Regions from separate parts of the Streptomyces sp. NBC_01334 genome, predicted to be linked through region 1. Evidence: riboswitches for the same ligand, from Rfam matches in the RefSeq annotation. Region 1 holds a riboswitch; each other region holds the start of a gene.
The links. A riboswitch is a leader RNA that binds a small molecule or an ion and turns the genes downstream of it on or off. The one in region 1 is predicted to bind cobalamin.

Region 2: another riboswitch for cobalamin. It lies ahead of OG736_RS11300 (cobalamin biosynthesis protein); the one in region 1 lies ahead of metE (5-methyltetrahydropteroyltriglutamate--homocysteine S-methyltransferase).
Region 3: another riboswitch for cobalamin. It lies ahead of OG736_RS07685 (energy-coupling factor ABC transporter permease); the one in region 1 lies ahead of metE (5-methyltetrahydropteroyltriglutamate--homocysteine S-methyltransferase).
Region 4: another riboswitch for cobalamin. It lies ahead of OG736_RS39435 (CbtB domain-containing protein); the one in region 1 lies ahead of metE (5-methyltetrahydropteroyltriglutamate--homocysteine S-methyltransferase).

What each region holds. Positions count from the first base shown of each region.
Region 1 covers NZ_CP130718.1:8,595,545-8,603,326, reverse strand. The annotation lists gene OG736_RS38375 (DUF4232 domain-containing protein) at 1-127, shown strand, start outside; gene OG736_RS38370 (sensor histidine kinase) at 264-1,463, shown strand; gene OG736_RS38365 (response regulator) at 1,487-2,158, shown strand; gene OG736_RS38360 (M1 family metallopeptidase) at 2,299-3,666, shown strand; gene OG736_RS38355 (ATP-binding protein) at 3,756-4,205, opposite strand; gene OG736_RS38350 (STAS domain-containing protein) at 4,379-4,747, shown strand; gene OG736_RS38345 (nuclear transport factor 2 family protein) at 4,803-5,282, shown strand; gene OG736_RS38340 (hypothetical protein) at 5,316-5,585, opposite strand; cobalamin riboswitch at 5,894-6,125, shown strand; gene metE (5-methyltetrahydropteroyltriglutamate--homocysteine S-methyltransferase) at 6,291-7,782, shown strand, end outside.
Region 2 covers NZ_CP130718.1:2,482,055-2,489,836, reverse strand. The annotation lists gene OG736_RS11315 (putative cobaltochelatase) at 1-297, opposite strand, end outside; gene cobN (cobaltochelatase subunit CobN) at 294-3,950, opposite strand; gene OG736_RS11305 (cobyric acid synthase) at 3,947-5,479, opposite strand; gene OG736_RS11300 (cobalamin biosynthesis protein) at 5,476-6,465, opposite strand; cobalamin riboswitch at 6,567-6,706, opposite strand; gene OG736_RS11295 (CU044_2847 family protein) at 6,911-7,273, shown strand; gene OG736_RS11290 (nSTAND1 domain-containing NTPase) at 7,257-7,782, shown strand, end outside.
Region 3 covers NZ_CP130718.1:1,696,621-1,704,402, reverse strand. The annotation lists gene OG736_RS07700 (energy-coupling factor ABC transporter ATP-binding protein) at 1-763, opposite strand, end outside; gene cbiQ (cobalt ECF transporter T component CbiQ) at 760-1,521, opposite strand; gene OG736_RS47250 (energy-coupling factor ABC transporter substrate-binding protein) at 1,528-2,022, opposite strand; gene OG736_RS07685 (energy-coupling factor ABC transporter permease) at 2,019-2,732, opposite strand; cobalamin riboswitch at 2,763-2,946, opposite strand; gene OG736_RS07680 (SpoIIE family protein phosphatase) at 3,159-5,291, shown strand; gene OG736_RS07675 (cation:proton antiporter) at 5,723-6,943, shown strand; gene OG736_RS07670 (PucR family transcriptional regulator) at 7,055-7,782, shown strand, end outside.
Region 4 covers NZ_CP130718.1:8,845,955-8,853,736, forward strand. The annotation lists gene OG736_RS39430 (enoyl-CoA hydratase/isomerase family protein) at 238-1,314, shown strand; cobalamin riboswitch at 1,385-1,537, shown strand; gene OG736_RS39435 (CbtB domain-containing protein) at 1,573-1,794, shown strand; gene OG736_RS39440 (CbtA family protein) at 1,820-2,581, shown strand; gene OG736_RS39445 (MFS transporter) at 2,727-3,965, shown strand; gene OG736_RS39450 (FAD-dependent oxidoreductase) at 4,139-5,227, shown strand; gene msrA (peptide-methionine (S)-S-oxide reductase MsrA) at 5,526-6,038, shown strand; gene OG736_RS39460 (hypothetical protein) at 6,163-6,471, opposite strand; gene OG736_RS39465 (protein kinase domain-containing protein) at 6,852-7,782, shown strand, end outside.

The sequences.
Region 1 (7,782 bases):
CGGCAGCGACGGGAGCAAGCCGATCGGCGTCGACCTGCCCCGCACGGTGGCCTTCGACGACGGTGCACGCGTCACCTACTGGACGACCGCTTCCGGCTTCGCCCTGGACTTCATCATGTCCTCCTGACCGACCTCGACCGGGACCGGCCTCCTGTCACCGACCCTCGCCCGCCCTGCCGGGGACGTCCTCCGGCAGGGCCGGCGGTCATCTGCAACTCCTGTAGGAGGCGGATCAGTTGAGAACCGTCGTCTACCATGTCCGGATGCCCGCGACGGAGGCCTTGCGGCCGCGCCCGGCCAACGTCGCCCTCGCCGTCGGTTTCGCCCTCGCGGGCTGCCTGGCCGGCGCCTTCTACCATCCGGCGCCCTGGCGGCCGTTCGACCTGTGGGCGCATCTGCTCACCCTGCTGATCGCCCTGGCACTCGCACTGCGGGAGAACCGGCCGTTCGGCGTGCTCGTGGTCACGGCGGCCGGCTTCGCCGGATATCTGCTGCTCGGCTACCAACCCTCTCTCAACTTCTGGGTTCCGGCGGTCGCGTTCATCTCCGTCGCCGCCCGGGAAGGACGCGGCCGCATCGGGGGCGGTGTCGCGCTGCTCGCGGCGGTCATCGCCCTCAGCGGGGTGTGCGGCCGGCTGCCCTGGCCCGTCGTGGCCGTGCAGGCCCTGATCGTGCCGGCCGTCGCCTGCACCGTCGGGCTCACCCAGCGCCGTCTCGCCGAACGCAACGCCGAGTTGCGGCGACTGACCTACCTGCTCGATCAGCAGCAGCGCCGGGAGGCCCGCCGGGCCGTCCTCGACGAGCGCTTCCGCATCGCGCGCGAGCTGCACGACACGATCTCGCAGCACATGACGATCGTCACGCTTCAGGCCGGGCTGGCCGAGTACGTGTTCTTCACCGATCCGCCCTCCGCCCGCAAGGCGCTCGGTACCGCCGCCGCGGCCGGACGGGAGTCGCTGGAGGAGCTTCGCCGCCTGCTGGTCGTACTGCGCACCTACGATCTCGGCGACGCTTGCGGTCCGGAGAATCCGGCCGACCCGGTCCCCGACGACCTGCTGGCCGGCGTCGACCGCATTCCCGCGCTCGCCGAGCGGCTGGAGGCGGTCGGCCTGCACGTCGAGGTCCGGTTCGCGGGCGAGCGCAGGCCCCTGCACCCGGGAGTCGAACTGTGCGCCTACCGCGTCGTCCAGGAGGCCCTCACCAACGTCGTGAAGCACTCCGGGTCGGCCACGGCCGAAGTGACCGTCCGATACCTGGACGACGAACTGCAGGTCACTGTTCTCGACCGGGGCGGACCGCTTTCGGCCACATCCACCGCCGGGTCCGGACACGGCTTGATCGGGATGCGGGAACGGGCCAAGATTTGGCACGGTTCGCTGACAGCCGGTACGCGCCCGGAGGGTGGATTCCAGGTACGACTCGGTCTTCCCCTGGGGCAGACCGCGACGGCGGCCGATCCGTGACGTGAGCATCTCCGAGGAGCGCTGTGGCCCGCATCCTGGTTGTGGACGATCAGCACCTCATCCGCTCCGGCATCGTCACGCTCCTGCGCACGGTGGAAGGGCTCGGCCCGGTCGTGGAGGCATCGGACGGCGTGGAGGCCGTCGCCGCGGCACGCGAGCACCACCCGGACCTGATCCTGATGGACATCAAGATGCCCCGGCTCAGCGGGCTCGCGGCCGCGGAGCGCATTCTCGCCCTCGGTCTCGACCCGGCTCCGCGCATCGTCGTCCTCACCACCTTCGACGAAGACGAATTCGTCTACGCGGCCCTGCGCGCCGGATGCAGCGGCTTCCTGCTGAAGGACATGCCGCCGCAACAGCTGCTCAGCGCCGTGACGGCGACCCTCTCCGCCGACCTCCTGGTGGCCCCTGCCCACGTCCGGCGGCTCATCGAGCGACACGCCGTCCACCCACAGCAGTCCCGGGCCGGGACCGGATCGACGAGCCTGCTCACGGGCCGGGAGGTCGAGGTGCTCGGGTACGTCGCCAAGGGTCTCGGCAACGAGGAGATCGCCGAGCACATGTGTGTCAGCGAGTCCACCGTCAAGACACACCTGCACCGGGTGATGACCAAGCTGAACCTCCACAGCCGCGCCCAGGCGGTGGTGTTCGCCTACGAGACGGGCATCGCGCAGGTCGGCGGGGAGCGTCCGTGACTGTCCGGTGACGGCTCGGGCGGACATCAGGGGCTGCGGGGTGGCCCCGGCGACCGCGGCCGGTCCGCTCAAGTCGGTGCCATGGGCGGGGTGTTGTGGCAATATCGGCTGGCATGTCGCCGTTGGCCGTGTGGTCGCCCATGCCCGTTCGTCGTCTGTTCGTCGTGCTGCTCGTGCTTCTCACGGCGGCCGGCGCCGGTGTGCGTGAGGCCGGCGCGGCAGCCGGGCCGGGAGTGTCCAGGGCCGCCGCGACGCCCGATCGCGCGCGCTACGACGTGACCCTGCGCGCCGACGCCGACGGCAGCCACTGGACCGGACGGCAGCGGGTGTCGTTCCGCAACGCGTCCGACCGGCCGCTGCGTGAGGTGTACCTGCGGCTGTGGGGCAACGGCGAGGACCCGTGCGGCACACCCGGCGCGCCCGCCCCCGTCGTCGTGTCGAACGTGGCGGGAGGCACGCCGGGGCGGCCCGCCGTGGAGTGCACGGCCCTGCGCATCGCCCTGCCGAAGCCGCTCGCGCGCGGCGCGCGGACGGCCGTCGCCTTCGATGTCTCCATCACGGTGCCCGAACGCAATGCCCGCTTCGGCCGCGAAGGCGCCTACCGCTTTCTCGGCAACGCGTTGCCGGTGCTCGCCGTCCACGACGCGAAGGGGTGGCACCTCGACCCGTACGTGGCGCTCGGTGAGAGCTTCTACGCCCTGACGAGCGACTTCCGCGTCCGTCTCGACCACCCGTCGGCCCTGAAGGTGCCCACGACCGGTCACACCCGCACCCTCCCCGGCGGACCCGGCCGTACGGTCACCCTCGGTGTCGCGGACCGGGTGCGGGACTTCGCGTGGGCCGCGGGCCCGTTCCGCACGGCGGCGCAGACCACGCCCGGGGGCGTGCGCGTGAAGTCGTACTGGGCGGCCGACACCCCCGCCGCGGGCGTGCGCCTCACCCGCGCGGACGCCGTCGCCGCGATCGACCGGTTCGGCCGGGAGTTCGGCCGCTATCCGTACGGCGAGGTCGACCTCGTGATGACCCCCGGGTTCGGCGGCGGCATGGAGTACCCCGGCCTCGTCCTCCTCGGCACCACCGAGGAAGGCGGCGCCGTCGTCCACGAGCTGGCGCACCAGTGGTGGTACGGCATCGTCGGCAACGACGAGTACACCTCACCGTGGCTGGACGAGAGCTTCGCCCAGTACGCCAACGCCCGTTTCTACGGCTGGGAGACGGGCGACTGCTGGTCCGACGTCTACTGGCCCGACGACAGCGCCGCGCTGACCGCCTCCATGGCCTACTGGTCGCAGCACCGCGGCACGTACCACCTCGTCTACACGGCCGGGCCCTGCGCCCTGGCCGACCTGGAACGCATCCTCGGCGCCGACACCATGGCCCGGCTCCTCGAGCGGTACGCCCGGGACCACTGGTACGGCGTCTCCACCACCGCCGACTTCAAGAAGGCCGCCCAGTCCATGACGGACGAGGACCTCGGCCCCTTCTGGGAGACCCACCGCATCCGGTGACGGTGCAACGACCGTTGAGCGGCTGGGGACTTGCCGCCGGGTGGGACCCACCGCCGTGTCAGGTGCGGGTGGCGCTGGTGCGGGGTGGGTCAGCGAGGGCCGTCGAGGGCGATGCGGGCGGTGATGCGTTTGCCGACCGGTTCCTGCTCGACGAAGAGGTCTTCCGTCACGGCCTTGACGATCTCCAGGCCGTGCTGGCCTATCCGGCCGGGATCGCTCGGCCGGGCCGCGGGCACCGTCGGGTCGCTGTCCCACACGACGACTTCCACCGCGTGGGCCGTGAGGCGCAGCTCCATCAGAACGGGGCCGGGGGCGTACTTGCGGGCGTTGGTGACCAGCTCGCTCACCACCAACTGGGTGAGGTCACGCGCACGGGCGGGATCGGGCAGGCGATGGTGGTCATGGGCCCGGTCGAGGAAGTCGACGGCATGGTGTCGGGCGTCGGCGATGCTGCCGTCGTCCGCGCCCAGGGAGTAACCGGCGCGCATCAGGTGGCCGTCCAGCCCGGTACTGCCGTCGCCTCCGGCGTGGGATTCCACGTGTCCTCGCCCTCACTCCCCCGGTCACGTGCGCCGGTACCCGCGATCGCGCCATGCATGCCACGGGATGCCGCTCGGCACAGCCGCCCGGGTGCATGCCCTCGCGGTGGTGGGGCAGAATCTCCCGCGCACGCCCTCACCCGGGGGCCAGCCTAGACGCAGTCGAGGAGACGGTGACCGACATCGAGAAAGCGGGCCGGCCGAAGAGCCTGTCCGTCGAACATCGCGTGGTCGACGGCGTTCGTGTCGTGACCATGCGGGGCGAGATCGACCACGACGTCAAGGACGTCCTCGGCGAAGCCCTGCTCTCCGCGGACGGAGCGGTGCCGCCCCCGCGGATCGTGGCGGACCTCAGCGGCGTGACCTTCATGGACTCCAGCGGCATCAACGTCTTCCTCGCCGCCCACCGGCAGGTGAGCGGCGCGCAGGGCTGGTTGCGCATCGCCGCCGCGCAGGAGCCCGTCCTGCAGGTCCTGCGACTGGTCGGCGTCGACGCCCTCCTCTCCTGTCACCCCACCACCGAGCGGGCCCTGAACCCCTGAGGCCGACGTCCTCCGATCTTGACCTCAAGCGCGGTTGAGGGCCGACGCTCCCGCTATGACCACACAGCCGGATCACACCGAGATCAGCATGCTCATCAGCCGCTTCTTCCGAGCTCTGGACGAGCGGAGGTTCGAGGGCGACTGGGCCCGTGACTACGTCACCGACGACGTCCGGACGGTGACCCCGATCGGCGCGGCCGACGGCGTCGAGGCGATGGCACACACCAGGGAGGCACTCGAGAGGTACGCCCGCACCCAGCACATCGCCTCGGACGTCCTGGTCGACGTCGAACCGGCCACGGGGAGGGCCACGGTGTCCTGGAACGCGTTGATGACGCACGTTCACCACGACGCCACGCTTCGGAAGCGCGGTGAGGACGCCGACCCTCTCTTCACGGTGGGCGGCTACTGGGAGGCCGAACTGCGGCGCGAGCGCGGGGGCTGGCGCATCAGCCGCATGTCCGTCCGGGCGATGTGGACCACGGGTCGGCCGCCCGAGCTCGCCCCGGAGATCCGGCCGACGCCGGATGCGTGACGCACCGCCGCGATCGGCCCCGGGGGCTCGCGGCTACTGCTCCATGGGCGTGGATCCGGGCCGGAAGGCGTCAGCGATGACGGCGTACCTGGTGGCGGTCTCCAGGTGGTCGTCATTGCGGCGGCGCAGGTGCTCGTACGAGGCGAGCCAGTATCGGGCCTGATTCAGGCAGTGGGCCCTGACCCGCTCGTCGTTCATGCCGTGGATCTCGAGCCCGGCCAACGGCGGGAGGATGTCCGCCGGTTCGGGCTGCCCGGCGGGCTCCGATTCGGGACTGCGGTTCCAGGGACGGTCCTTGGACATGGTCATCCTCGCTGCGTGGGGTGGGGGTGGGGGCGGAGGTGGCGCAGCCACCCCGAGCCGGGCTTGCAGAACGGAAGCCAACGGTAGCGGGACGGAGGCGTTGGCGAGGGCGAGGGCGAGCCCGTCGGACGAGCCGGCGGGCGCGGCGGATCTCGCAGCCGAGTCCGATGGCGAAGGTCTCGAGGACACGGGCGAGAGACGCGAGTGGGCCGTTTCCCGCCCTCGGCACATTCCAAGCATGCCGAACGCGTGTTCCACCTCACCATCCGAATGGCTGAGTGATCCGCCGCACCGGAGGACCGCCCCGTAGGCTGGCGGGCGCAGCTGGTTCGCCCCGTCCGCCAGGCGGGATGCGTCGCAAGAGGGAACCCGGTGGAAATCCGGGACTGCCCCGCAGCGGTGAGCGGGAACGACCGCCGTCATACGCACTGGACCCACGAACAGGGTCTGGGAAGCGACGGCCAGTAGGTGTCTCGTACGAACTCCGTACGACGAGACGTGCCCGTGAGTCCGAAGACCTGCCCGTTGCCCGCGCACGAAAGGACTCGTGCGCGGAAATCCCGGTGACCTCGTGGGCGGGTCGGCGTACATATCAGGCGAACGACCGCGCCGCGCCGCGCGGGATCGGTCCGCCCGGTTCGTCACCCCTTCGCGCTCGCGTCCCGTCCCGGGATCCCAGGGAGATGTCTCGCGAAGGAGATTTCCGTGACAGCGAAGTCCGCAGCCGCGGCAGCACGGGCCACCGTGTACGGCTACCCCCGTCAAGGCCCGAACCGGGAACTGAAGAAGGCCGTCGAGGGCTACTGGAAGGGCCGTGTCACCGCCGACGCCCTCCGGACCACCGCGGCCGAACTGCGCGCCGCCAACTGGCGGCAGCTCGCCGACACCGGCATCGACGAGGTCCCGACCGGCGACTTCTCGTACTACGACCACGTCCTGGACACCACCGTCATGGTCGGCGCGATCCCCGGCCGCCACCGCGACGCCGTCGCCACCGATCCGCTCGACGGCTACTTCGCCATGGCACGCGGCACCCAGGACGTCGCGCCGCTCGAGATGACCAAGTGGTTCGACACCAACTACCACTATCTGGTGCCCGAGTTGGGACCGGACACCGTCTTCACGGCCGATCCGGCCAAGCAGGTCGCCGAGCTCGGGGAGGCCCTCGCCCTCGGGCTGAACGCCCGCCCGGTGATGGTCGGCCCGGTCACCTACCTGCTGCTCGCCAAGCCCGCCCCGGGCGTGCCCGCGGACTTCGAGCCGCTCACCCTGCTGGACCGGCTGCTGCCGGTGTACGCCGAGGTCCTCGCCGACCTGCGCGCGGCCGGCGCCGAGTGGGTACAGCTGGACGAGCCCGCCCTCGTCCAGGACCGCACCCCGGCCGAACTGGGCGCCGCCGCCCGCGCCTACCGCGCTCTCGGCGCCTTGACCGACCGGCCCAAGCTCCTGGTCGCCTCCTACTTCGACCGGCTCGGCGACGCCCTGCCGGTCCTGGCCAAGGCCCCCGTCGACGGGCTCGCGCTCGACTTCACCGACGCCGCAGCCGCCAACCTCGACGCCCTGGCGGCCGTGGGCGGCCTGCCCGGCAAGCGGCTGATCGCCGGTGTCGTCAACGGCCGCAACGTCTGGATCAACGATCTGGAGCAGTCCCTCGCCACCCTCGGCACCCTGCTCGGGCTGGCCGAACGGGTCGACGTGGCCGCCTCGTGCTCCCTGCTCCACGTGCCCCTCGACACGGCTCTGGAGCGGGACATCGAGCCACAGATCCGGCGCTGGCTGGCCTTCGCCCGCCAGAAGACCGCCGAAGTCGTCACCCTCGCCAGGGGCCTGGCCCTCGGCACCGACGCGATCACCGGCGAACTGGCCGCGAACCGGGCCGACCTGACCGGCCGGGCCAACTCCCCCCTCACCCACGACCCGGCCGTGCGCGCCCGCGCCGCCGCCGTCAGGGACACCGACACCCGCCGCTCCCAGCCGTACGCGGAGCGGGCCGCGGCCCAGCGCGCCCACCTCCGCCTGCCCCTCCTGCCGACCACCACCATCGGATCCTTCCCGCAGACCGGCGAACTGCGCACCGCCCGCGCCGACCTGCGCACCGGCCGGATCGACACCACCGGCTACGAGGAGCGCATCAGGGCCGAGATCCAGGACGTCGTCTCCTTCCAGGAGAAGGCCGGCCTGGACGTCCTCGTGCACG
Region 2 (7,782 bases), 6.1 Mb from region 1:
GGCGCCGACGGGCAGTTCGACCATCCGGGCCGGCCGGGTCTCGAAGGCCCCCGGTTCGTGCGGCCCGTCCGGGCAGGCGGGGTCGGGGGAGTCGGGGTCGCAGGAGAACCGGCAGCCGACGACCACGTCCAGGGCGGGCATGAGCGCCGCGAGGGCGCGGACGGCCGTGGACTTGGCGGTGCCTTTCTCACCACGGACCAGCACCCCGCCCACCGCCGGCGAGACGGCGTTCAGCAGCAGCGCGAGCCGCAGGTCGTCCTGGCCGACGACGGCCGTGAACGGGAAAGGAGTACTCACTTCTCGTCGCCCTCCAAGTCGCCTTCCAGCTCCAGATAGGTGGCGCGCAGCCGCTCGATCGTGTCGGCGTCCGGCTCGGCCCACAGCCCGCGGTCGGCGGCTTCCAGGAGCCGCTCGGTGATGCCCCGCAGGGCCCACGGGTTGGACTTCTTCATGAAGTCCCGGTTCTCCGCGTCGAAGACGTACTCGGCGCTGAGTTTCTCGTACATCCAGTCGTCGACGACTCCGGCGGTGGCGTCGTACCCGAAGAGGTAGTCGACCGTCGCCGCCATCTCGAAGGCGCCCTTGTAGCCGTGCCGGCGCATGGCCGCCATCCAGCGCGGGTTGACCACCCGGGCCCGGAACACGCGGTGCGTCTCCTCGCCGAGCGTTCGCGTCTTCACCTGGTCCGGTGTCGCGGAATCGCCCACGTACGCCTCGGGGTTGGCACCCGTCAGGTGCCGCACCATGGCGACCATGCCGCCGTGGTACTGGAAGTAGTCGTCGGCGTCGACGAGGTCGTGCTCGCGCGTGTCCACGTTCTTGGCCGCGACGGCGATCCGCTTGAACGCCGTCTCCATGTCCCCGCGCGCCGCCCGCCCGTCGAGCCCGCGCCCGTAGGCGTACCCGCCCCAGACGGCGTACACCTCGGCGAGGTCCGCGTCCGAGCGCCAGTTGCGGGCGTCGATCAGCGGCAGCAGCCCCGCCCCGTAGGCCCCCGGCTTGGAGCCGAAGATACGGGCCGTCGCACGGCGCCGGTCGCCGTGCGCGGCGGCGTCCTCGTCCACGTGGGCGCGCACGAAGTTGGACTCGGCGGGCTCGGCCAGCTCGGCCACCGCCCGCACGGCGTCGTCGATCAGCCCCACCACGTGCGGGAACGCGTCCCGGAAGAACCCGGAGATGCGGACCGTCACGTCGATGCGCGGCCGGCCCAGCTCGGCCAGGGGCACGACCTCGAAGCCCGTCACCCGGCGCGAGGCGTCGTCCCACACCGGACGGCAGCCGAGCAGCGCCAGGATCTCGGCGATGTCGTCGCCCTGTGTGCGCATCGCGGAGGTGCCCCAGACCGTCAGGCCGACGGACTTCGGGTAGTCGCCCGTGTCCTGGAGGTACCGCTGCACGAGGGAGTCCGCGAGAGACTGCCCGACCTCCCAACTCAGCCTGGAGGGAATGGCCTTGGGGTCGACCGAGTAGAAGTTCCGGCCGGTCGGCAGGACGTTGACCAGCCCCCGCGTCGGAGAGCCCGACGGGCCGGCCGGGACGTAACCGCCGTCCAGCGCCTTGAGGATGTGCCCGACCTCGTCGGTGGTCCGCTCCAGCCGCGGTACGACCTCCGTGCACGCGAACTCCAGCACCGCGACGGCGTCCGGGAGTTCGGTGCCCAGGACCTCTCGGACCAGCGCCCGGCTTCCGGCGACCGCCCACCCGCGCTCCTCCGCGCCCTCCGCGATCCGCCGGCACAGCTGCTCCAGCAGGTCGATGGCGTCGGCGCCGGTACGGGCGGGGCCCTCGACGAGATCCGTCAGCTCGACCGGGACCTTCACCGGCGCACCCGGCTCGGCGAGCAACTCCTTCTCGACCAGCCCGAAATGGGCGGCCAGCGCGGCCCGCAGTCCCGGCAGCGCGTTCGCCTGACCGCCCCACACCTGCGAGGCGCGCAGCACGGCCAGCACGAGGTTCACCCGCGCCTCGCCGACCGGCCCGCCGCCGAGGATGTGCAGCCCGTCCCTGATCTGCACGTCCTTGATCTCGCACAGATAACCGTCGATGTGCATGACGAACTCGTCGAACGCGTCGTCGTCCGGCTGGTCGTCGACGTGCAGGTCGTGGTGCAGCTCGGCCGCCTTCACCAGCGTCCAGATCTGCGCGCGCACGGCCGGCGCCTTCGTCGGGTCCAGGTCGGAGACGAGCGCGTACTCGTCGAGGAGCTGCTCCAGCTTGGCCAGGTCGCCGTACGTGTCGGCGCGTGCCATCGGCGGCACGAGATGGTCGACGACGGTGGCGTGCCCGCGCCGCTTGGCCTGGGTGCCCTCGCCGGGGTCGTTGACGATGAACGGGTAGACGAGCGGCAGATCACCGAGGACGGCGTCCGGCGCACAGCCCCCGCTCAGCCCGAGGCCCTTGCCCGGCAGCCACTCCATCGTGCCGTGCTTGCCCATGTGCACGACGGCGTCGGCGCCGAAGCTGTTCTCCAGCCACCGGTAGGCCGCCATGTAGTGGTGCGACGGCGGCATGTCGGGGTCGTGGTAGATCGCGATCGGGTTCTCGCCGAAGCCGCGCGGCGGCTGGATCATCACGACGACGTTCCCGAACTGCAGGGAGGCCAGCACGATGTCGTCCCCGTCGACGTACAGCGAACCCGGCGGCTCGCCCCACGCCTCCAGCATGCCGTCCCGCAGGTGCGGGTCGAGCTTGTCGAACCAGGCCCGGTAGTCGGCCAGCGGGACCCGGGCGGGCGCGGCGGCCAGCTGCTCCTCGGTGAGCCATTCGACGTCGTGGCCACCGGCGTTGATGAGCCGGTGGATCAGCTCGTCGCCGTTGTCCGGATGCCCCTGGACCCCGTACCCGGCGTCCCGCAGAGCGTCCAGGACCCGGATGGCCGAGGCGGGGGTGTCGAGGCCGACCGCGTTGCCGACCCGCGAGTGCTTGGTCGGATAGGCGGTGAAGACGAGCGCGAGCTTCTTCTCGCTGTTCGGCTTGTACCGCAACCGGGCGTGCCGTACGGCGATCCCGGCGACACGTCCGGCCCGCTCGGGGTCGGCGATGTACACCGGCACGTCGTCCGGGCCCTGCTCCTTGAAGGAGAAGGGGACCGTGATGATCCGCCCGTCGAACTCCGGGATGGCGACCTGCATCGCCGCGTCCATGGGGGAGAGAGCGGCGTCGGACTCGTCCCAGGCGCTCTTCGACGAGGTGAGGCACAGTCCTTGCAGCACGGGGACGTCGAGCTCGGCGAGCGCGCCGATGTCCCAGGCCTCCTCGTCCCCGCCCGCCGAGGCCTGCGAGGCGTGCGCGCCGCCGGCGGCGAGAACCGTGGCGACGAGGGTGTCGGTCCGCCCGAGGATCTCGTACAGCCCCGGGTCCGCCCCGCGCAGCGAACCGCAGTACACGGGCAGGGCGTTGGCGCCGCGTGCCTCGACGGCGTCGCACAGCGTGTCCACGAAGGCGGTGTTGCCGCTCAGTTCGTGCGCCCGGTAGAAGAGCACCCCGATGGTCGGCCGGCCCTCGACGAAGGCACGCTCGCCATGGACGCCGTACTCGGGCATCTTCTGCGGCTCGACGAAACCCTCACCGGTCAGCAGCACGGTGTCGGAGAGGAACCGGGCCAGCTCGGTCAGGTTGGCCGGCCCGCCCTCGACGAGATACCGCAGCGCCTCCGCCACCACACCGGCGGGCACCGACGACTCGGCCATCAGCTCCGCGTCGGGCACGGTCTCGCCGCCCAGCAGCACGGTCGGCACGCCGGACGCCTTGAGCGCGGCGAGCCCGTCCTCCCAGGCCCGCTTGCCGCCGAGCAGCCGGACGACGGCGATGTCGGCGCCGTCGAGGAGCGCGGGGAGTTCCCCGGCGACATCGACCCGGGTCGGGTTTCCGATCCGGTACGAGGCGCCGGAAGCGGCCCGGGCCGCCAGCAGATCCGTGTCGGCGGTCGACAACAACAACACTGTGCTCATGCGGGCGCTCCCGGTGGAATGAAAGGCAGTCCTTGCGGCGCGCCCGACTCGATGAGCCGCCAGAGCGCGTCGGTGTCCGCGTGCTGTTCGATCAGGTCGCCGAGCCGGTCGAGCTGTTCCTCGCGCAGCCCGGCGAACGAGGTGTCTGCGGCGGGCACGAAACGACGGCCCGCGGCGGCCGCCACCTCGCGCAGGAAGGCCCGCCGGAATCCGTCCGACTCCAGCGAGCCGTGCCAGTGCGTGCCCCAGGTCTGTCCGACCCGGCAGCCGTCCAGACTGTGGCCCCGACCGTCGGAGATGAACGCCTCGCCCCCCTGGACGTCGGCGACCCCGTGATGGATCTCGTACCCCTCGACCCGCTCGCCGAGGGCTTCCCCCACCGGCCGGGTGAGGGTCTTCTCGCGGGCGAACCGCACCCGGACCGGGAGGACTCCGAGGCCCTCCACCTGTCCGAGCCGGCTCTCGACCTCGTCCTCGATGTGCTCGCCGAGGAGCTGGAAGCCACCGCAGATGCCGAGGACGGGCCGCTGCTCGGCGACCCTGCGCAGAACAGCCTCGGCCAACCCCCGCTCACGGAGCCACTCCAGGGCGCGCACGGTTCCCCGGGTCCCCGGGATCACCACCAGGTCGGCGTCGGCCAGTTCCTCGGGCCGGTCCACGAACCGCACGACGACGCCGGGTTCGGCGGCGAGCGCGTCCACGTCCGTGAAGTTGGACATGAGCGGGACGGCGCAGACGGCGACCCGCAGCACGTCCTCGCCGACGGGCGGGGCGGTGTTCGACTCCCGCACGGTCCCGCGCAGCGAGACCCTCAGCCCGTCCTCCTCGTCGATCCCGAGCCCGTGCCGGAACGGCAGCACGCCGTACGTCCGCCGCCCGGTGAGCCCGTGCAGCATGTCCAGGCCCGGCTCCAGCAGGGAGACGTCCCCCCGGAACTTGTTGACCAGGAACCCGGCGACCAGCTCCTGGTCCTCGGGCGAGAGCAGGGCGACGGTGCCGAAGAAGGAGGCGAAGACGCCCCCGCGGTCGATGTCGCCGACGACGAGCACGGGCAGCCGCGCGCCCCGCGCGATCCCCATGTTCACGATGTCGGTCCGCCGCAGATTGATCTCGGCCGGACTGCCCGCACCCTCACAGATCACCGCGTCATACGTGCCCCGCAACTCGGCGAGGCAGTCGAGAACGGTTCCGAGGAGTTTCTGCTGACGCCCCCCGTGGTATCCCCGGGCACTCATCTCGCCCACCGGCTTGCCGAGCAGCACGACCTGACTGCTCTGCTCACCGCCCGGCTTGAGCAGCACGGGGTTCATCAGCGCGGTCGGCTCCACCCGGCAGGCCTGGGCCTGCATGGCCTGGGCCCGCCCGATCTCGGCGCCCTCCGTCGTCACGAACGAGTTGAGGGACATGTTCTGCGCCTTGAAGGGTGCGACCTTCACCCCCTGCCGCACCAGCCACCGGCAGATCCCGGCCGTGACGACGCTCTTGCCGGCGTCGGAGGTGGTGCCGGCGACGAGGAGACCCCCGCTCATGTCGTACGCCCCTTCAGCTGGTCGATGTGGTTGCGCCGGTTGCCCGCGACGATGCCCGTGGCGACGACGCGCGCGGCGACGGTGACGCCGAGCGCGAGCAGACCGACGCGGCGGGAGAGCCGCGCGGCACGTTCGATGTCCCGGGCGACGACGGGCCGCCCGGCGGCGCCGTTCAGCACGGGCCGGTGCTCGACCCGCCCGGCGTACGACAGGGTCCCGCCCAGCCGCACCCCGAGGGCGCCCGCGAACGACGCTTCCACGGGACCGGCGTTGGGGCTCGGATGACGGCGGGCGTCGGCCCGCCAGGCCCGCACGGCGCCCCGCGGATCGTCCCCCGCGACGGCGGCGAGCACGGCGGTCAGCCGGGCTCCCGGCCATCCGGCGACGTCATCGAGACGGGCGGCGGCCCAGCCGTAGCGCAGATACCTAGGCGACCGGTGACCGACCATGGCGTCCAGGGTGTTGACGGCCCGGAACCCGACCAGGCCCGGCACCCCGCCCACGGCCCCCCACACCAGCGCCCCGACGACGGCGTCGGAGGTGTTCTCGGCGACGGACTCCACGACCGCCCGGGCGATCCCGTCGGCGTCGAGCGCCTGCGGATCCCGCCCGCACAGGTGCGGCAGCCGCTCCCGGGCGGCCTCGACGTCCCCCGCCTCGAGCGACCGGCCGACGGCCCGGGCCTCCCGGACCAGCGAACTGCCCCCCACCACGGCCCAGGTGGCGGCGGAGACGAGAGCGACGGTGGCGGCGGGGGAGCGGCGTACGGCCCGCTCGGCGACTGCTCCCAGGGCCACGGCCCCGCCGGCGCACACGACGGCGTGCAGGGCACCGCTTCCCCGGTGGTCCCGCCACAGCAGCCGCTCGACGGCACCGGCGGCCCGCCCGAACGCGGCGACGGGATGCCCTCGGCGGGGATCGCCGAGCAGCAGGTCGCCCAGAAGGCCGGTGGCGGCGCCGTACGCGTAGAGGCGATCGGCACGCATCGGCTCAGCCGGCCGTGGGGTCGGGCAGCGACCTGGTGGCGTACCTCAACGGCCGAGCGAGCATGGCGATATGTCCTCACTCAGGGTGTCCACGCCCTGGTTCGACGAGACCGGCGGCGAGAGTTCCTGGCTCCCGGGGGTTTCTACCCCGGTCACAGTGGCGGGACCGCGCCGGATTCACACCGGCTTCCTCTTCTGCTGCCGTACATGGCTCGGGCAGTCCACCACGGCCCGCAAGAGCCGTCAACTTGCCTTTGACCTGCGAGGCTCGAGTGTGCAGAACCCCACACCGTTATCATGCCGACCGGCCCGCCGGGACCCGCTCGCCAGAAGGCCCCTCGCACGGATGGTCCTCGCCGGGACGGCTTGCGGACGCGGAACATCAACGCCTGCAATGTCCCCCTACGCCCCCTGTGGGGGGCAACGGCCGCGGGAGGGGCGCCTGATGGCGTACGTGGGGGAAATGGTGCTCGACGACGGTCAGATCGTCTTGATGGAGGTGGTCGGGGACGGCCCGGCCGGGGTCCAGCGCGTGTCGCGCGGCGGCACGGTCGCCGGAGCGGCGGAGACCCTCCAGCAGGCGCTCACCCGGGTGCGCCCCGCACTGGGCGCGGTCCTGGAGGGCACCCGGGCACTGCCCAGCCCACCGGACGCCGTCACCGTCGAGTTCGGCATCACGCTCAGTGCCGAGGCGGGGGTCGTGGTCGCGCGTGGCTCGACCGAGGCCCACTTCACCGTGAACATGCACTGGGCGCGGCGGGACGGGTCGGGCGACTCCGGGCGGCGTGCCGGTGACAGCCGGGCCTGACGGTGAGCTCGTCCGCGCCATCGCTCGCTTCTGGAGCGCGGACGGCCGGGTCACCGGCAGCGGCTTCCTCGTCGCGGAGCGGACCCTGTGCACTTGCGCGCATGTTGTGGCGAGCGCGCTGGGGACGCGGGACACCGAGCCCGCGCCTCCCGTCGCACCGGTGAGCGTCGACTTCCCGCTGCTTGCTCCGCCTTCCCCGCGCCTGTCCGCGACGGTCGCGCACTGGCGACCCGTCACCCATGACGGCAGCGGTGACATCGCGCTGCTCACTTTGGAGGAAACGGTCGCCGGCACCGCTCCGGTGCGCTTCGCCGGGGACGCCGCCGTCTGGGACCACGCCTTCGGTGTCCTGGGCTTCCCCTCACACACCGACGACCACGGCGTCTGGGTGGACGGCCGCCTCCGCGCCCCCGTGGGCAAGGGCTGGACGTCGATGGAGGCCCGTCCGACGGGCGGCGGTCCCCCTGTCGGCCGCGGATTCAGTGGGGGACCGGTATGGGACACCGAAC
Region 3 (7,782 bases), 6.9 Mb from region 1:
GGACGCGCAGGAGCCGGGCGGCGGCGACGCCCCAGGGCAGCCGTAGGCCCGCCTGTTGGAGGAGGTCCGTGCGGGCGAGCGTCGTGGCGGCGGGTCCGGTGCGCGCGCCGGACGGGGTGAGCAGGGTCGCGTCGTCGGCCCAGCGCAGGGCCAGGTCGACGTCGTGGGTGGCCATGACCACGGTCGTGCCGGACTCGCGCAGTCGGCCGAGGATCGCGAGCAGCCGTTCCTGGCCGTCGGGGTCGAGCCCGGCGGTCGGTTCGTCGAGGATCAGCACCCGGGGCCGCATCGCGACGGCGCCGGCGATCGCGGTGCGCTTGCGCTGGCCGTAGGAGAGCAGATGGGTGGGCCGGTCGGCCAGGGCGGTGATGTCCAGGGCCGCGAGCGCCTCCTCGATCCGGGCCCTCACCTCGGTGTCGGGCAGGCCGAGGTTCAGCGGTCCGAACGACACGTCCTGGGCGACGGACGCGGCGAACAGCTGGTCGTCCGGGTCCTGGACCACCAGCTGCACGGTCGTACGCAGCCGGGTCAGGCCCTTGCGGTCGTACGTCACCGGGCGCCCCTCGACCCACAACTCGCCCTCGCCCGGCCGCAGTCCACCGCTCAGCAGTCGCATCAGCGTGGTCTTGCCGCTGCCGTTGCGGCCCAGCAGGGCGAGCGCGCGCCCCGCGTGGACCTCGAAGTCCAGGCCGCTGAGCACGGCCGGGCCGTCCTCGTAGGCGAAGGAGGCACCCCGCAGGGCGACCAGTGCGGGCTCGCTCATGACAGCGGCCTTTCCAGTACGGATTGCAGGACGAAGGTGAGGGCGACCAGGGCCGCGAGGAGCGCGACGCCGGCGGCCGTGAAGCGGACGGAGACCCGGGCCTCGGGCACCAGGACGCGCAGGGTGCCGTCGTAGCCGCGCCCGGCCAGCCCGTCCTGGAGGCGCGCAGCCCGGTCGAAGGCACGGACGAACGCGGTGGCGCCGAGCCCGGCCAGCGAACGCCACTCCGCGGCCCGGGTGGTGTGCCCGAGCCGGGCCGCCTGCGCTTCCCGGATCCGGCGCAGGGAGTCGAGCAGCAGGAAGCTCATGCGGTAGGTCACCAGGGCGACATCCACGACGGGCGCGGGCACCCCGGCCCTGACCAGGCGGGGCAGCAGGTCGGACATCGGGGTGGTGAACGCGAGGAGGAGGACACCGAGGGAGGCCGCCGAGGTACGCAGCAGCAGCTCCCCGGCGCGCACCGGACCGCCGTCGGCCAGGTCCACGAACCGGTCCGGGCCGCCGACCTGCACGAGCAGGGTGAGCGCCCCGGTCACGCAGAAGCCCAGCGGTACCCGGTAGGCGCGCCACAGCCTCCGGCCCGGCACCCCCGCGGGCCCCAGCAGGATGACGAGCGCCGTCACCAGGACCAGGGCCGCGCCGGGCCAGGGCGGCAGGGAGATGGCGAGCACGGTGAGACCCAGTCCCAGCACGGCCTTGTCCACGGGATGGCGGTGGCGCCAGCGACTGCTGTGCGCCGCCGCGTCGATCGGCAGCACGCGGGCTCAGGTCCGATCGGGGGCGGACGCTTCGGAGACGCTCCCGGAGGGGTGGGATCTCGCGGTGGTCTCGGCGACCTCCGTGGCCTCGGTGTTCTCGGTCTTCCTGGTGTTCTCGGCGCTCTGCGAGGTCGTCGCTGTCGTCGAGGCCTGCGCCGTCGTCGAGGTCGTCGAGGTCGTGGTGTCCCGGTCTGCCAGGGCCCGGAGTTCGCCCTGCCGCCGTCCCCGGTGCAGGCCGAAGTAGTAGGCGAGGACCCCCGCGCCGAGGGCCGCCTGGAGGGCGAACAGCGCCGACTCGATCTCGCCGGACGGCGGCTCGTACAGGGGCGAGAACCAGGGTTCGTAGTCCGGCTGGATCTCGGTGATCGCCGTCTCCGCCTCCGCGTCGGCGCCCGTGAACGGCTCCTCCTTGTGGTCGCCGAGCCCGAGGGCCAGCGGCAGGACGGCCAGCGCGGCCACCACGAACAGCAGCAGGGCGTTGATCTTCGCGTTACGGCTCACCGGGCCACCGCCTCGGTCCCGGCCTCGGCGCCCGCCTTGGTCCGGCCGCCGGTCACGAGCACGCCCAGCCTTGTCAGTTCACCCTTGCTGGACTGGGTCAGCAGCCGCATCACGAACACCGTGAGGAGCCCCTCGCTGACCGCGAGCGGGATCTGGGTGACGGCGAAGATGGAGCCGAACTTGCCGAGCGCGCCCGGGAATCCGCTGCTCGGGTCCGGGAAGGCGAGCGCCAGCTGCACGCTGGTGACGCAGTAGGTGGACAGGTCGGCCACGAACGCGCCGAAGAACACCGTGACCATCAGCGGCACGTCGAACCGCCGCAGCAGCCGGTAGACCGCGTAACCGGCCCAGGGCCCGACGACGGCCATCGAGAAGACGTTGGCGCCGAGCGTCGTCAGGCCGCCGTGGGCGAGCAACAGGGCCTGGAAGAGCAGGGTGATGGTGCCCAGCACCGCCATGATCGGCGGTCGGAACAGGATGGCGCCGAGCCCCGTGCCGGTGGGGTGTGAGCAACTCCCGGTCACCGAAGGCAGTTTCAGCGCGGACAGGACGAAGGTGAAGGCTCCGGAGGCGCCGAGGAGCAGGGTGCTCTCGGGGTGCTCCTTGACCTCACGGGTGAGTGACCGTACTCCGTGGACGACGAATGGCGCGGATGCGACGCCCCAGGCGATCGCGTGCGCCGGAGGCAGAAAACCCTCGGCTATGTGCATGGCTGAGCAGACCCTCTCCAGCACCTCGTGGATGGTTGACGTGCCTTGGCCGGTCTCCTGGCTCACGGGTACCACCGCCCGTGCTCCGCCTTCCCGGGTCCCGAGGACCCAGTGGCTGCCCGCAAGGGCCGGAGCCGGACTTCCCGATCACAGTGGCGAGGGCCGCACCGGCATCACACCGGATTTCCCGTTCACCAAGGCGTGGTGACAGTAGTGCCCACACAGAGGCGCTGACAAGCGGCGATGCGGGGCGCGAAGACGGCGGACGACGGCTCACCCCGGCGCACGGCCGCCGTCCGCGGACCCGACGAAATGCCGGGTCCGCACGGTCGGCGTAGGGTCCGCCCTAGGGGTGTCGGCCCTCGGCGCCCCGAGGCCTGCGCGTCGTTCAGCGAGCGCCCCCTGCGCTGCGGGGAAGGTGAGAGTGTGCCGGATGCTGCCGCTGCCGGGTCGGGTGGGGGCCGCGGTCCGGAGTCGCTGGACAAGGTCCTGGCCGAGGCCGCGCGGGAGACCGGCGCCTCCGTGACCGCCGTGTACCTGCCGGCGGCCGGCGAACCGGTGCTGCGGCTCGCCGTGCTGGGCGGGCTCCCCTGGGAGATCTCCATGCCCTGGGCGCGAGTGGCGCTGACGGCCGCGTCCCCGGTGTCCGACGCCGTGCGGGAACGACGCCTGGTGTGGATCGGCGGCGCGGAGGAGATGGCGCGCCGCTATCCGCGTCTGTCGCTCGTCGTGCCGTACCGCTTCTCGCTGGCCGCCGCCCCGATCACCACCGGCGACGAGGTCTGGGGCGGGTTGGTGCTCCAGTGGCCCGCCTCGCACCCGGCCCAGCTGAGCGTGCGCGAACGGGAGGCCATGACCGGCCTCTGCCTCCGGCTGGGCCGGTTCCTGCGACGGGCCGCCGCCGACGGACACCCCGTGCGGGTCGGCGGGGTGCCACGGGTGCTGCCGCCGCTCCGGGCCCGGCCGGTCGCAACGGCCCAGGCGCGGTCCGCCGTCGACTTCGCCGAGCGTTTCCCCGGCGGCTGCTGCTCGCTGGACGTGGACGGCCGCATCACCTTCGCCACCACCACGGCCGCCCGGCTGCTCGGCTCCGCCGTCCCCGACCTGCTCGGCACCAAGCCCTGGGAGGCGCTGCCCTGGCTCGACGACCCGATCGCCGAGGACAGCTACCGGGCGGCCCTGATCAGCCGCGAACCGACCTCCTTCACCGCCATGCGGCCGCCGGACCGGTGGCTGTCCTTCCGGCTGCACCCGGACGCCTCCGGCATCAGCGTGTACATCGCCCCCACCCACTCGGCGCACGCCCACGCCCCGCTCACCGACCCGCCGCGGCCGCATCCGGCGGCCGCCACCGCGCCCGGCCGGGCCGCCACCCTCTACCACCTGATGCACCTGGCCGCCACGCTCACCGAGGCCGTCGGGGTCCGGGACGTGGTCGACCAGGTCGCCGAACAGCTTCCGTCCGCCTTCGGCGCCGGGGCCCTCGCCCTGATGACGGCGGAGGACGGCCGGCTGCGGATCATCGGCTACCGCGGCTACTCCGCCGACCTCATGCAGCGTTTCGACGCCGTTCCGCTCACCTCCGACACCCCCGCCGTGCACACCCTGACCACGGGCGTCCCCGGCTTCTTCGCCACCTTCGCCGACCTCAGGCGCGCGTATCCCCCCGCGGTCGTCCAGGACGGCATGGCCGCCTGGGCCTTCCTGCCGCTGATCACCTCCGGACGTCCCGTCGGCTCCCTGGTGCTCGCCTACGACCGGCCCCACCCCTTCCTTCCGGAGGAGCGGGCCGTCCTCACCTCCACCGCCGGGCTGATCGCGCAGGCGCTGGACCGGGCTCGTCTCTACGACACCCAGCACCAGCTCGTCCACAACCTCCAGGCCGTTCTGCTGCCCCACACCCTGCCCCGGGTCCCCGGCCTGGACGTGGCGGCCCGCTACCTCCCCGCCACCCGCGGCATGGACATCGGCGGCGACTTCTACGACCTCATCCGCCTCGACACCACCACGGCCGCCGCCACCATCGGCGACGTCCAGGGGCACAACGTCAACGCGGCGGCGCTCATGGGACAGGTCCGCACCGCCGTCCACGCCAACGCCGGCGCGCCCCCCGACGAGGTCCTCGCCCGCACCAACCGTCTGCTCACCGACCTCGACCCCGGCCTGTTCACCAGCTGCCTCTACGTCCACCTCGACCTGACCGCGCACCGCGCGTGCCTGGCCAGCGCCGGCCACCCGCCCCCGCTGCTGCGCCACCCCGACGGCCGCATCGAGGTCCTCCAGGTGCCGCCCGGGCTCCTGCTGGGCATCGAGCCGGACGCCCCGTACGAGTCCGTCGAGATCCCGCTGCCTCCCGGTTCGGTGCTGGCCCTCTACACCGACGGCATGGTCGAAGCCCCGGGCATCGACATCGACGACGCCGTGAACGCCCTCGCCCGCGAACTCGGCCGCACCGGGCCCGGCACCATGAACGTCCTCGCCGACGCCCTCGTCCGGCACGCCCGCCGCTCGACCCCGCGCAGCGACGACATTGCTCTCCTCCTCATTAACCCCATCTGACCTGTATTTCTATGATTTTCACCTTTTGGTGTGCGCTAGGATCCTTTACCAAGTGCTTACACTCCGCTGAGCGCCGGTCCGCCCGGCCGTGGAGCAACGGGCCGGCGGTCGCCGCCGACGTGATGGGGGGCGTGACATGGGTCGAGTCGTCCACGTGCGCGTCGACAACGCCGCTCGCGACGGCGTTCCCGATACCGGCGCTGCCGCCCTGAGCCACCACCCCGTGCGCTGACGCCTTCTTCGCCCCGCGCGGTGGAGACAGGCGGACCCACGGTCGGTACCGCCTCACCCGCGACGCGGCCCGCCGCTCACGGCGGCAACCCACGCCCTTCTCCGGCTCCCTGACGAAGCGACGAGCCACTTCGGGACACCCGCACGCCCGTACGGCACAGACGCCACCACCGACTTCGACCGACGGAGGTCAGACGCCCGTGCACGACACCACCGCCCTGCTCATCGAACTCGGGGCGATCATCCTCGTCCTGGGCCTGCTGGGACGCCTCGCCGGACGCGTGGGCTTCTCACCCATACCCCTCTACCTGCTGGCCGGGCTCGCCTTCGGCCACGGCGGCGTCCTGCCCCTGGAGGCCAGCGAGGAGTTCGTCGCCACCGGCGCCGAGATCGGCGTCATCCTCCTGCTTCTCCTGCTCGGTCTGGAGTACAGCGCCTCCGAACTCGTCACCAGCCTGAAGACCCAATACCCCTCAGGCGCGCTCGACTTCGCGCTCAACGCCGCCCCCGGCGCCGCGACGGCCCTGCTGCTCGGCTGGGGCCCGGTCGCCGCCGTCGCCCTCGCCGGAGTCACCTGGATCTCCTCCTCCGGCGTCATCGCCAAGGTCCTCGGCGACCTGCGTCGGCTCGGCAACCGCGAGACCCCGGTCGTCCTCGGCATCCTGGTCCTGGAAGACCTCTCCATGGCGCTCTACCTGCCCATCCTCACCGCCCTGCTCGCCGGGGTGAGCCTCGCGGGCGGAGCCGTCACCCTCCTGATCGCCCTGGGGGCCGTCGGGGCCGTCCTGTACGTGGCGCTGCGCCACGGCCGTCTCATCAGCCGCGCGGTCTCCTCCGACAGCGCCGAGATGCTCCTGCTGGTCGTCCTCGGCCTCACCCTTCTCGTCGCGGGCCTCGCCCAGCAGCTCCAGGTCTCCGCGGCCGTGGGCGCCTTCCTCGTAGGCATCGCGCTGTCCGGCGAGGTCGCCGAGGGCGCCAGCAGTCTCCTCACCCCGCTGCGGGACCTGTTCGCCGCGGTGTTCTTCGTCTTCTTCGGCCTGCACACCGACCCCGCGGACATCCCGCCCGTCCTCCTCCCCGCCCTGGCGCTGGCCGCCGTCACCGCCCTGACGAAGATCGCCACCGGCTACTGGGCGGCCGGGCGGGCCGGGATCTCCGCCCAGGGACGGTGGCGGGCGGGCGGCACCCTGGTCGCGCGCGGCGAGTTCTCCATCGTCATCGCCGGACTCGCCGTCGGTGTCGAACCGCGCATCGGCCCGCTGGCCACCGCGTACGTGCTGATCCTGGTCGTTCTCGGGCCGCTCGCCGCCCGCTGGACCGAACCCCTCGCCCGCCGCCTCGCCCCGGGGCGCCCCCGGAGCGCGCCGCCCGGCCCGGTCACGCCGACGGAGTCCGCCGAAGCCGTCCACGCGAGCCGCTGAGTCCGGTGGGCGGACGCCACGCCGGACGCACCCCGGAGCGTCCCACCGCCGTACCGCTCGGTGGGAACATGTGTCCGATGTCCGACAGCGCTTGATCCGAACGGGGAGACCATGACCGGCCCGCACTCGTCCGAGCTGTTCCTCGACGGATTCGACCGGATCCTGGCGGACGCCGCGCTCACGGGCCGTCGGCTGACCCGGGACGAGATCGAGTCCCGCCGGGTGCTCGGCGCGCGGGCGGCCGAGGCCGGCCGCGGCTGGCGCGGTCTCGTCCGCGCGCACCTCACGGCCGGCCGGGAGGGCCGTCCAAGAGGCGCCGATCCCGACAGCGTCCTCGCCGTCGTCGAACAGGCCGTGGACGCCTTCGCCGACGGCTACGAGCGCGCGCAGCGGCTGGTGGTCCGCAAGGAGGAGGCGGCCCGCCGCGAGTTCATCGACGACCTGCTCCACGGGCGTGGGCCCTCGGGCGAACTCGCCGCGCGCTCCGAACGGTTCGGGCTACGGCTGTCCCGCGCCCACGCGGTCGCGGTGGCCGAGGGCCCGGAGAAGTACGACGAGACCGACCCCGTTCCCCGGCAGGTGGCGGACGAGCTGTTCGGCCGCTTCGAGAACCGCCGCATCCTGTTCACCACCAAGGACGGCCGGATGGTGTGCATCGCCCCAGCCGACCAGGACGAGGTCCTCACCCACTTCGCCCGGCACGCCCGCGCCACCACGGGCCGGGCCCAGGTGGCCATCGGACGGTCCAGGCCGGGCCCGGTCGGCATCGGGCACAGCTACGAAGAGGCCCTCAACGCCCTGGACGTGGCCCAGCGCATGGGCCTCGACGAGCCGTTGCT
Region 4 (7,782 bases), 250 kb from region 1:
CCGGTGGACAGGGCTCGCTCTCCATCCGCGTCGGGGCGAGCCCTGTCCGCGTGCCCGGTGCGCCACCGACACTGGATGCTCGGCGCCCGCCCGGGCTCCCCCGCTGGACGGGGCAGGGGCTTCCTCAGCGAGCACGGCATGGAGAAGATCGTCCATGACCTGTGCGTCCAGCACCCTGGAAGGAAGCAACGAGATCATGTGCGTCATCGTGGCCCGCGGCCTGACGGAGGCATCCGGATGAACGACATCGAGGAACCCGTCCTGCTGCACACCACCGGCCGAGCCGCCCACATCACGCTCAACCGACCGAGGGCCATCAACGCCCTGAACCACGCGATGGTGCGTCGCATCGACGGCGCGCTGACGGCATGGGAGCGCGACCCGGCCGTCGAGACCGTCGTCATCTCCGGCGCGGGGGAGCGCGGCCTGTGCGCGGGCGGGGACATCCGCGCCGTCCATGACGACGCCCGCGACGACGACGGCACCGCCTCGGCCGCCTTCTGGCACGACGAGTACCACCTCAACGCCCATATCGCCCGCTACCCCAAGCCCTACGTCGCCCTGATGGACGGCATCGTGATGGGAGGCGGTGTCGGCGTCTCCGCGCACGGCAGCGTCCGGGTCGTCACCGAGCGGTCGAGGATCGCGATGCCCGAGACCGGCATCGGCTTCGTGCCGGACGTCGGCGGCACCCACCTGCTCGCCCGCGCCCCGGGCGAACTGGGCACCCATCTCGCCCTGACGGGTGCGCAGATCGGCGCCGGGGACGCGGTGTCGTGCGGACTCGCCGACCACTACGTAGCGTCCGCTTCCCTCCGGCAGTTGGCCGACGACCTCGCAGGGCTGCCCCTACCGGATGCCCTGGACCGTCATGTACGGCCCGTGCCGGCAGGCGAGTTGGCCGGCCACCGGGCATGGATCGACACCTGCTACGCGGCGGACACCGTCGAGGAGATCGTCCGACGGCTGTTCGCCCACGGCGATCCGGCGGCGAAGGAGGCCGCGGAGACCCTCCTGACCAGGTCGCCCACCTCGCTCAAGGTCACCCTGGCCGCCCTGCGCCGTGCCCGGCGGCTCGGCTCGCTGGAACGGGTGCTGGAACAGGAGTACCGCGTCTCCTGCGCTGCCCTGACCACACCCGACCTGGTCGAGGGCATCCGCGCCCAGGTCATCGACAAGGACCGGGACCCGCGTTGGTCGCCGGCCACTCTCGCCGAGGTCACCGCGGCCGACGTCGAGCGCTTCTTCGCCCCGCTCGGCGAACGCGAACTCGGGCTCGCCCGACCCGACACCACCGCGGAGAGGCTCCGCTGAGCGGGACCGACGTGGTGATCCGGGCCATCTGGCCGTGGAGAGCGGAATCACGCCAGGTGGGGCGGTATTGGCCAGGGGCCCGACACGCGGTACCGTCGCTCTGATATCGACGACGGCGAGACGGAAGCCGGTGAGAACCCGGCACGGTCGCGCCACTGTGGACGGTGTACCCCGAAGGGGCGCATCGCGAGTCAGACCCGTGGCCGTCGTCATGTGCACCACCGAGATGGGACGCGAACTCCCAGAGGAGGTCCTGCCATGGCGCAGCATGTCGCCCAGCCGACTACCACCACGCCTGTCGTACCCGCCAAGTTGCCGCTGAAGGACATCGCCCCGTGGGCGGTCTTCTTCGGCGTCCTGATGCTGGTCCTGCTGTACTTCGTCGGCGCGGAGCAGGGCGCGACAGCCGTCGTCTCCGGCGAGGACGTTCACGAGTGGGTGCACGACGCCCGCCACCTGCTCGGTTTCCCCTGCCACTGATCCCGAGGGGAACCCCAGCACAGCCATGAACTCCGCAACGGTAAGAAGCCTCCTCGTGCGGGGCATGCTCGCCGGCCTGGGCGCCGGCGTGCTCGCCCTGATCGTCGCCTACTTCCTCGGTGAGCCGAACGTCGACAGCGCGATCGGCTTCGAGGAGTCCCACGCCGCGGGCCACGAGCACCACGAGGTCGAACTCGTCTCCCGCAGCCTCCAGTCCACCGCCGGCCTCGCCACCGGCGTGCTGATCTACGGGGTGGCCTTCGGCGGCATCGCCGCCCTCGCCTTCTGCTTCGCCCTCGGCCGCGTCGGCCGTTTCAGCCCCCGGGCCACGGCACTTCTGCTGTCGGGGACCGCCCTGCTCGCCGTGTACGTCGTGCCGTTCCTGAAGTACCCGGCGAACCCGCCCGCGGTCGGCGACCCCGACACCATCGGCAAGCGGACCACCCTGTACTTCCTGATGATGGTGCTCAGCGTGCTGCTCGCGGTCGCCGCGGTGATCCTGGGCAAGCGGCTCGCACCGAGGCTGGGCACCTGGAACGCCACCGTCGCAGCCGTCCTCGGCTTCGCGCTCGTCATCGGGCTGGCCTACGAGTTCCTGCCCGCCGTCAACGAGGTGCCGAGCGACTTCCCGGCCGCACTGCTGTGGCGGTTCCGCCTGTCCGCCCTCGCCATGCAGGTCACGCTCTGGGCGGGCTTCGGCCTCGTCTTCGGCGAACTGGCCGAACGACTGCTGCACCCCAAGCCCGCCACGGTGACCGCGGGCACGCCGGTGGCCGCCCCACACTGACCTGACCGGCACGACGATCCGACGAGAGGGCCCACGGAACCGTCCGGGGGCCCTCTCGCGTTCGCGAGCCGACGCCGGGTCAGCGGCCGTAGCGCCGCGCGAAGATGGTGGCATGAACATCCGACCGGCCGTCCGTACACGGCAGATGCCCGCCGGGCTCGTCGCGCTCGCTCTCGGTGGATTCGGGATCGGTCTGACCGAGTTCGTGATCGCCGGGTTGCTTCCGCAAGTGAGCCGCAGCCTTGCGGTGTCCGAGGCCGCGGCGGGATGGCTGATCTCCGGCTACGCCCTGACGGTCGCGGTCGGCGCGATCGTGGTGACCGCCGCCACCGCCGGGCTGCCCCGCAAGGCGGTTCTCACCGGGTTGGTGGCGTTGTTCGTCGTCGGCAACCTGCTGTCCGCCGTCGCACCGAACTACTCGCTGATGATGCTCGGCCGCGTGGTGGCGGCGCTGTGCCACGGCTCGTTCTTCGGCATCGGCTCGCTCGTCGCACGGCGCATGGTCGCCCCCGAGCGCGCGTCACGGGCGGTGGCGGTGATGTTCGCCGGGTTGACGGTCGCGAACGTGCTGGGCGTGCCGTTCGGCGCCCTGGTCGGCGAACGCTGGGGCTGGCGCGCCACGTTCTGGGCGATCACCGCCATAGGTGTCGTCGCCGCGGTCGCCATCGCCGTGTGCGTACCGGGCTGGGCCGGCGAGGTGGACCGGCCGCGTTCCTCCGACGCCTCCGGCAAGGCCACCGGCCGGCCGGACGGGCTGCGTACCCAGCTGCACGCCTTCCGTTCGGCGCAGGTCTGGCTGACCCTGGCCGCCACCGCGCTCGGCTACGGCGGGATGTTCGGCGCGTTCAGCTACCTCGCCTACACCTTCACCCGGGTCACCGGCTTCTCCAGCACGGATGTCGCCTGGCTGCTCGTCGTGTACGGCAGCGGCCTCGTGATCGGCAACATCGTCGGGGGACGGGCCGCCGACCGCGATCGCGACCTCACCCTGATCGCTTCCCTGGCCGGTCTCACCGTCACGCTCACCGCGTTCGGGCTGCTGGCCGCCGACCCCGTCGCGTCGGTGGTCCTGGTCTTCCTCACGGGGCTGTTCGGCTTCGCGAGCGTTCCCGGCATGATCACCCGGGTCACCGACCACGCCCACGGGGTGCCGCTCGCCGCCGCCGCCAACGTGTCCGCCTCCAACGTCGGCAACGCCCTGGGCGCCTGGCTCGGCGGCTTCGCCATCAGCGCCGGCCTCGGCTACACCGCACCGCTCTACGTCGGCGCCGCCGTCGTCCTGAGCGGACTCGCCGTGATGATCGTCGCCGCCCGTCGAGCGGACCGGTGGCCGAGCGACACCACCGACCCCAGGCTCCCCCAGGACCGGGCGTCCGCGGGCTGAGGGTCTCGCGGCCGACCTCCGGTGCACAGTCCGCCGTCCGCCTGCGGCAAGGCCCACCGCGGGCCCACCCCCCTCCACCTGGAACCCGAGGACCTGGTCGCCCGTACGATCGAGTCTGCTGTCATGGCCCGCGTTCCGCTCGCGGGCACCGACCGGATCCCCGGGGAGGGACTGTGATCGCCGTCGTCGGCGCCGGACTCATGGGCGCGGCCACCGCCTGGCAACTGGCCCGCCGAGGCCACGAGGTCACGCTCATCGAGGCGTACGACATCGGCCACCGGCACGGAAGTTCGCACGGCAGCTCACGGATCTTCCGGCGGGTGTACGCCGACCCCTTCTACGTACGGCTGACCGGACAGGCCCACGAGCAGTGGCGGGAGCTGGAGGACGACGGTTCGACCTCCTTGCTGCGCACGACCGGTGGGCTCGACATGGGCGAGAACCACGACCCCAGGGCGCTCGCCGACCTCCTTGGCGCGGCCGGAGTGCCCCACGAACTCCTCGGCCCGGAAGCCGCCGCCGAACGCTGGCCGTACATCCGCATCACCGGGCCGGTGCTCCACCAGCCGGACGCGGGTGTGGTCGACGCCGACGAGACCGTCGGGACCTGCGTACGGCGGGCGATCGAGCACGGGGCGCGGGCGGTCATCGGCACCCGCGTCACCGGCATCGACGTCCGGGGGAGCGAGAAGGTGCGTCTGCACACCGACGACGGCCGCGAGATCGTCGCCGACACGGTGGTGATCGCGGCCGGCGCCTGGCTGCCCGAGCTCGAACTGCCCTTCACTCTGCCGCCGTTGGCGGTGACCCAGCAGCAGGTCTTCCACTTCCGGCAGCGGGACCCGTCCGTCAGGTGGCCGACCCTGATCTGGGACGGCGCGCTGCACCTCTACGGCCTGCCGTCCGGAAGCGACGGGGGTCCGCTCCCTGCGGTCAAGGTCGCCGAGCACGACCGCGGCACCCCGGCCACCGCCCGCACCCGCAGCGGGGTCGTCGACCCGTCGTCGCGGACGCGGGTGAGCGGCTTCGTACGCGACCGCCTCCCGGGCCTCGAGCCCGACCCGGTCGCCGAGGCGACCTGCCTCTACACCACCACCCCGGACGAGGACTTCGTCCTGGACCGCCACGGCCCCTTCGTCGTCGTGTCCCCGTGCTCAGGACACGGCGCGAAGTTCGCCCCGCTCATCGGCGCGATGGCGGCCGACCTGGCCACCGGCCGCGCCGAGCCGCATCCCCGCTTCCGTCTGGGACGCGCGGCATAGATGTCAGGGGAGCGGTGCGGTCGGTGCCGGTCGCGCCGCCCCAGCTGGCCCAGGATCTCGAGCCAGGGGCAGCCGGGGACGGTGACCAGCACCCGGCCGCGTCCACCCGAGTCTACCCGGTCACGACTCGCATCGATTCGATGTATACCTCGATTCGATGACGGCGTGCTGGTCGACTCTGCGGGCACGGAATTGTTCGGGCCTCTCACGTGCTGTTGTATCCACGAGGGCTGGTACGTCGACGGTGTGCGAGCGAGCAGCTCAAGTGGCCGAGACGAGAGATACGGAAGGTGCTGAGATGGCAGCGCAGACGCAGAGGGCCGTGCTTGCGGGCGGATGCTTCTGGGGGATGCAGGACTTGATCCGCAGGCTCCCGGGCGTGACGGCGACCCGGGTCGGATACACCGGGGGTGACGTGCCGAACGCGACGTACCGCAACCACGGCACCCACGCGGAGGCCATCGAGATCCTTTTCGACCCCGAGAAGACGGACTACCGCACGCTCCTGGAGTTCTTCTTCCAGATCCACGACCCGAGCACCAAGAACCGCCAGGGCAACGACATCGGCCTCAGCTACCGCTCGGCGATCTACTACGTGGACGACGAGCAGAAGCGGGTCGCCGAGGACACCATCGCGGACGTGGACGCCTCCGGGCTGTGGCCGGGCAAGGCCGTCACCGAGGTCGAGCCGGTGGGCCCCTTCTGGGAGGCCGAGCCCGAGCACCAGGACTACCTGGAGCGTTACCCCGACGGCTACACCTGCCACTTCCCGCGCCCGGGATGGCGGCTTCCGGCCCGCACACAGGGCTGAACCACTCGGCCGCTGAACCACTCCGCCGAGGCCCCGGTCCCTGCTCCAGGGCCTCGGCGTGCAGGACGTCCGGCGTACCGGACGTAAGGCAGGTCGGCGAGTTCCGGGCTCGGCCCGCAGCGGGTCAGGCGACCTGGCCGCCGATTCCGGAGCGCCCTTCGGGGACGGCCGACAGGCCGACCGCCACCTGATGCCGCACCTGCTCGCCGAGTACGCCGGCCACCGCGTCGGTGATCGCGGTGATCAGGCGTGGAGGTGCGTCCGGCACGTCCGGGTGCCGGTAGGCCGCCTCGCGCAGGCTCAGGGTGATGTGCGGGGCGGTCCGGTCGGTCGGCGCCCCGCCGATGCCGCGCCGGTGCTGGGGAACGCCGACGAGGCCGACGGCGACCAGGCGGCCTGAGGGAAGCCCGAGGGGTGAAGTCCTGGTCTGCAAGGGCAGGAGCGGGGAAGCTCCGGGGCACAAGGGCGGGAGCCGGGCGGGGCGCGAGTGATGCGCGGACGTCCTGCCGGGCCGGTGTCACCCGGAATCCGGTGCCCGGGACCGGGCGGGGGAGGTCGGGCAATCTCCCGTTGGCGTGCGGATATCTGCCGGTTTCGTCATGTATGCCGGTCTTCGTCGCCAGGGCCTACGGTTCCGGGGAGCACCCGGCCGGACACAACTTCTGCTCGACGTCGGCGAGTTGGCGAGAAACGCGAAAGGCGAACCCGTCCGGCATACTTGCGGGCGCGGACCACCCTGCTCACCAGCACGCAAGCCAAGGCGCCCAGCGCGTGGGTTCGAGCGCTGACGCACACTTCCGGGGAACAGTCGTCATGAACAACCTTCAGCCTTCGGACCCGACGTCCATAGGCGGCTATCCGTTGCTCGGCCGGCTCGGTGCGGGCGGCATGGGGCAGGTGTTCCTGTCCCGTACGGCTTCGGGCCGACTGCTCGCGCTGAAGACGATCCGCGACGATCTCAGCTCCGAGCCGGGGTTCGAGGAGCGGTTCGCCCGCGAGATACGCAACAGCGACCGTGTCCGTTCGCCCTGGACCGTGACCGTCGTGGACTACAGCGCCCCGGGCCAACGCCCGCAGTGGCTGGCCACCGAGTACGTGCCCGCGCCGTCGCTCGCCGAATGGGTCGCGGCCCATGGCCCGCTGCCGCGGCCCGCGTTGCTCGCCCTCGCCGCCGAACTGTGCGGCGCCCTGCAGGCCGTGCACCAGGCCGGTCTCGCGCACCGGGACGTCAAGCCCGGGAACGTCCTGCTGGCACGCGACCGTCCACGGCTGATCGACTTCGGTGTCGCACGGGCCGCCGACGACAGCCGTCACACCCGCCTCGGTGTGTCCGTGGGCTCCCCCGGCTTCCTCGCACCGGACCAGGCCGTCGGCAGCGTCGCCGCCGAACCCGCCGACGTGTTCTCGCTGGCCGCCACGCTGGTCTACGCCGCGACCGGACGCGGTCCCTTCTCGCGCGCGGGGGAACAGATCCCCGCGGCCACCCTGATGTACCGAGTGGTCCATGAGGAGGCCGACCTCACAGGCGTCCCCCCGGAGCTGGTGCCGCTGCTCGCCGCGTGTCTGGCCAAGGACCCGGCCGAGCGTCCGACGGCGGCCCGGCTGGGCGCATGGCTGGAGGAGAGGGACGGCAGGACCGGGCGTTGGCCCGACGAATGCCCCTCGGTTCTCGCCGGAGAGCTGACCGAGGCCGAGCACGCGGCGCACACCCTGGTCGACCTCGCGCAGCACGCCACGGCGGTCT